One region of the Streptomyces sp. GSL17-111 genome, then DNA from elsewhere that is predicted to be linked to it. Evidence: riboswitches for the same ligand, from Rfam matches in the RefSeq annotation. Region 1 holds a riboswitch; the other holds the start of a gene.
What was found. Region 1 has a riboswitch for S-adenosylmethionine ahead of V6D49_RS21630 (aminotransferase class V-fold PLP-dependent enzyme). Riboswitches for the same ligand answer to the same signal wherever they lie in the genome.

Region 1 (2,383 bases):
GCCTCCCGCAGCCAGTCCGCCCGGCCCGCCAGGACGCCGGCCCCGAAGGGCGCGTAGAGCTTGTGACCGGAGAAGGCCGCGTAGTCCACGCCGAGCGCGCCGATGTCGACGGGGTGGTGCGGGGCGAGCTGGGCGGCGTCCAGGGCGATCCGCGCGCCGTGCCGATGGGAGACCGCGGCCAGGTCCGCGACGGGCCACAGCTCGCCGGTGACGTTCGAGGCCCCCGTGACGCACACCAGCTTCGGGCCCTCCGGGGCGCCGCCGAGCGCGTCGTCCAGCAGGGCCACCGCCTCCTGCGGGCTGCGCGGAACGTCCAGCCAGGTCACGGCGCGGCCGCGCCAGGGCAGCAGCGCGGCGTGGTGCTCGGACGCGAAGACGAACACCCGGGTCCCGGCGGGCAGCACGGCGGCCAGCAGGCCCAGCGAGTCCGTGGTCGAACGGGTGAAGACGACGTCGTCGTCCGGGCGGCAGCCGAGGAAGTCGGCGACGGTGGCCCGGCTCTGCTCGAACAGGTCGGTCGACAGCCGCGAGAGGTGGCCGGCGCCCCGGTGGACGCTGCCGTAGTAGGGCGCGTAGTCGGCGACGTCCTCCCACACGCGGCGCAGGACGGGGGCGCTGGCCGCGTAGTCGAGCGCGGCGTAGGTGCGGTCGCCCGCGCCGCAGGGAACGCGCACGTCGACGCCCAGCACGGGCAGCGGATCGTCGCCACCGGTGTCGGGCGACGGACGGAGGGTGACGGAGGCGGGGAAGGCAGGGGTGGCGACAGTGGCTGCGGACATGCTGAGGCTCCAGGGACAGGGGCGAGGGAGTTCGGGACGCGGACCGGAGCGCTCACGGGGACGTCCGGTCGATGAGCTGCGGGGCCGCACGGGGCCCGGGGGCACAGGCCCTCAGACAGGCCCTAGCGCATTCGCTGATGCATCGGAGAACTCCCTCGACCGCGCTTGCCGCCGACCTTGCTGTCGTGCGGCCCGGTCATCACCCGGGGCACCCCGCCACGGTTGGAGGGTTGCCGGACAGCGGGCCGGGGCCGTTGTCGCTGTCACTCGTGACCTGCGCCGAGTATGCCACAGGGGGCGGCGTCGCCCCACCCCGCCGGAAGGCGTCCGGCACGAACCCGGCCGCGGTGGCCGCCCGTCCGGGACGCGCGGCCACCGCGGCCGTCAGAGGTGCGTCGCGGCGGCCCAGCGGTGCAGCGTGGCCTTGGCGGCACCGGAGTCGATCGACTCCGCCGCGCGGGCGATCGCCGCCGGCAGCTGCTCGGCGAGCGGCGCCTCACCCGGCGTCAGGGCCACCAGCGCGGCGGCCGAGTTGAGGAGCACCGCGTCCCGGACCGGACCGCGCTCGCCGTCCAGCACCCGGCGCGCCACCTCGGCGTTGTAGGCGGCGTCGGCCCCCCGCAGCGCTTCGACGGGCACGAACTCGATGCCGACGTCACGGGGGTCGAAGGACTCCTTGCGCACGGCGCCGTTGTGCACGACGTACACGGTGGACGTCGAGGTGACCGTCAGCTCGTCCAGCCCGTCGTCGCCCCGGAAGACCAGGGCCGAGGTGCCGCGTTCGGCGAGCACCCCGGCGACGATGGGCGCCATCCGGGCGTCGGACACCCCCGTCGCCTGGGCCCGCACCCGGGCCGGGTTGGTGAGCGGGCCGAGGAAGTTGAACGTCGTGGGGACGCCCAGCTCGCGGCGGGCACCGGCGACATGGCGCAGGGCGGGGTGGAACTTCACGGCGAAGCAGAAGGTGATGCCCGCCTCCTCCGCGACCTCCGCGACCCGTGCGGGGCTCAGGTCCAGGTTGACGCCCAGCTGTTCCAGCACGTCGGACGCCCCGCTCGCGGAGGACGCCGCCCGGTTGCCGTGCTTGACGACCCGGGTGCCCGTCCCGGCCACGACGATGGCCGACATCGTCGAGATGTTCACCGTCTTGGCCTGGTCACCACCGGTGCCGACGATGTCGACCGAGGGGCCCGCCACCTCGATGGTCCTGGCGTGCTCGTACATCGTGCGGACGAGACCGGCGACCTCCTCCACCGTCTCGCCCTTGGCCCGCAGGGCCACCGCGAAGCCCGCGATCTGGGCGTCGGTCGCCTCGCCGCGCATGATGCGGTCCATCGCCCACGCCGTGTCCCCGGCGGTGAGGTCACGGCCGGCCAGCAGGGAGTTCAGCACGCTCCGCCACGAGCGCTCCGCCATGGTGTCGCCTCCGGCGGGGGTCACAGCGCTCATCGGGCACGCTCCTGTCGACTTGGCGTAGGCGGCCTGCGTGCGCACGCCGCGTCCCCACACTATCGGCCCCGCGTGACGCCGCAGGGCCCCGTCCACCGTCCGGACGTGGACGGGGCGGGGCCCTGCGGGGTGGAGCGGGCGGCGTTGTGGCGACG
Region 2 (2,383 bases), 1.3 Mb from region 1:
GATGCGGACGTTGACGCTCATGTGCGGTTCACCTTCGTGGGTCGTGGGTGCGGGGTTCAGGCCAGGCCGGCGGCGCGGAAGGCGTCCAGCGAGGGGCGGATGACGGCGCTCGGCCCGGTCGTCGGCGCGACGGCGTCCAGCGTCTTCAGGCCGTCACCCGTGTTGAGGACGACGGTCGTCAGGGTGGGGTCGAGCAGGCCGTCCTCGATCAGCTTGCGGGTGACGCCCACCGTCACCCCGCCCGCCGTCTCCGCGAAGATGCCCTCCGTGCGGGCCAGCAGCTTGATGGCGTCCACGACCTGCGCGTCGGTGACGTCCTCCACGGCGCCGCCGGTGCGGCGGGCGATGTCCAGCACGTAGGGGCCGTCGGCCGGGTTGCCGATGGCGAGCGACTTGGCGATCGTGTCCGGCCGCACCGGGCGCACCACGTCGTGGCCGCCCTTGAAGGCCTGGGAGACCGGCGAGCAGCCCTCGGCCTGGGCGCCGAAGATCCTGTACGGGCGGTCCTCGACGAGCCCGAGCGCGATCAGCTCGCGCAGCCCCTTGTCGATCTTCGTCAGCTGGGAGCCGGAGGCGATGGGGACGACGAGCTGGTCCGGCAGGCGCCAGCCGAGCTGCTCGCAGATCTCGTAGGCGAGCGTCTTGGAGCCCTCGGCGTAGTAGGGGCGCAGGTTGACGTTGACGAACCCCCAGCCCTCACCGGCCGGGTCGCCGATCAGCTCGCTGCAGAAACGGTTCACGTCGTCGTAGGTGCCCTCGATGCCGACGAGGTCGCCGCCGTAGACGGCGGCCATGACGACCTTGCCCTGCTCCAGGTCGTGCGGGATGAAGACGCACGAACGCAGCCCGGCACGGGCCGCCGCCGCGCCGACGGCCCCGGCCAGGTTGCCGGTGGAGGAGCAGGAGAGCGTGGTGAAGCCGAAGGCGCGGGCGGCCTCGACGGCGATGGCGACGACGCGGTCCTTGAAGGAGTGCGTCGGGTTGCCGGAGTCGTCCTTGACGTGCAGCTCACCGGTGACGCCCAGCTCCGCCGCCAGGCGGTCGGCGCGCACCAGCTTGGTGAAGCCCGGGTTCAGGTTGGGCTTGGCGGCGACGTCGGCGGGCACCGGCAGCAGCGGGGCGTACCGCCAGATGTTGTCCGGGCCGGCCTCGATCCGCGCGCGCAGCGCCTCCGGGTCGCCCTCCGGCAGCTCGTAGGCGATCTCCAGCGGGCCGAAGCACGCCGTACAGGCGAAGTGCGGGCCCAGCGGGATGCGCTCGCCGCACTCGCGACAGGACAGGGCGACCGCCGGCCCCAGGGGGACGCGGGGGTGCGCGGAGTCGGATGCGGTGGTGCTTGCGACCGTGTTCACAGCCATGGAGGCGAGGCCCTTTCTCCTCATCTTCCCCACGACGACCTTCGCCGCAGGACGGAATTGGCACCTTCCCCACGGCGGCTTCGCCCCGAAATGAACCGGAATGACGTAATGACGCGCGGGAGGGTTGCCGGGGCTTCAACGGGCCGTTCCCTCTGCCCCTCTGGATGAGCTCTATGGCGCTTGTCAGGCGCGTTTGTCGGCGGCGACGCGCCCCGACATGCGGAGGTCACGTGCGCTGTTCAAGACTGTAACCGACGGCCCCGAGGGTGGATGGGGCCGTCCGAACCGCGAGACGCGGGATTTCGCGGCCGACGTCAGGAGGCGGACACGTGCTGGACGAGGTCGAGAGCTGGCTGCACCGGCGCTCCTGGAGCGCCGAGGAACGCCCGCTGGCCGGGCTGCTGGCCGCCAAGCGGGCGGCCGGGGCGCGCGGCAGCGTGAGTGTCGTCCTTCCCGCGCTGAACGAGGAGGCGACGGTCGGCGAGATCGTCGCGACGATCCGTGCGGAGCTGATGACGGCCGAGACCCCCCTCGTCGACGAGCTGGTGGTGGTCGACTCCGGCTCCACCGACCGGACGGGGGACGTGGCGGCGGCGGCCGGCGCGAAGGTCGTCCACCGCGACGCGCTGCTCCCCCGCGTTCCGGCGGTACCCGGCAAGGGCGAGGTGCTGTGGCGCTCGCTGCTGGCCACCAGCGGCGAGATCGTGTGCTTCATCGACGCCGACCTGCGGGACTTCCGCTCCCGGTTCGTCTCCGGCATCGTCGGCCCGCTGCTCACCGACCCGGAGTTGCAGCTGGTCAAGGCGATGTACGACCGGCCGCTCGGGGACAGCCCGGCCGGGGGCGGCCGCGTCACCGAGCTGGTCGCCCGCCCGGTGCTGAACCTGCACTGGCCACGGCTTGCGGGCTTCGTGCAGCCGCTGGGCGGGGAGTACGCCGCCCGCCGCTCGCTGCTGGAACGGCTGCCCTTCCCCGTCGGCTACGGCGTCGAGCTGGCCCTCCTCGTCGACTCCCTGCACGCGGTC

Region 2: another riboswitch for S-adenosylmethionine. It lies ahead of thrC (threonine synthase); the one in region 1 lies ahead of V6D49_RS21630 (aminotransferase class V-fold PLP-dependent enzyme).

The regions. Positions count from the first base shown of each region.
Region 1 covers NZ_JBAJNS010000001.1:4,854,473-4,856,855, reverse strand. The annotation lists gene V6D49_RS21630 (aminotransferase class V-fold PLP-dependent enzyme) at 1-779, opposite strand, end outside; SAM riboswitch class IV at 936-1,054, opposite strand; gene trpD (anthranilate phosphoribosyltransferase) at 1,164-2,228, opposite strand.
Region 2 covers NZ_JBAJNS010000001.1:3,601,597-3,603,979, reverse strand. The annotation lists gene V6D49_RS15985 (MoaD/ThiS family protein) at 1-21, opposite strand, end outside; gene thrC (threonine synthase) at 57-1,358, opposite strand; SAM riboswitch class I at 1,376-1,529, opposite strand; gene V6D49_RS15975 (glucosyl-3-phosphoglycerate synthase) at 1,688-2,383, shown strand, end outside.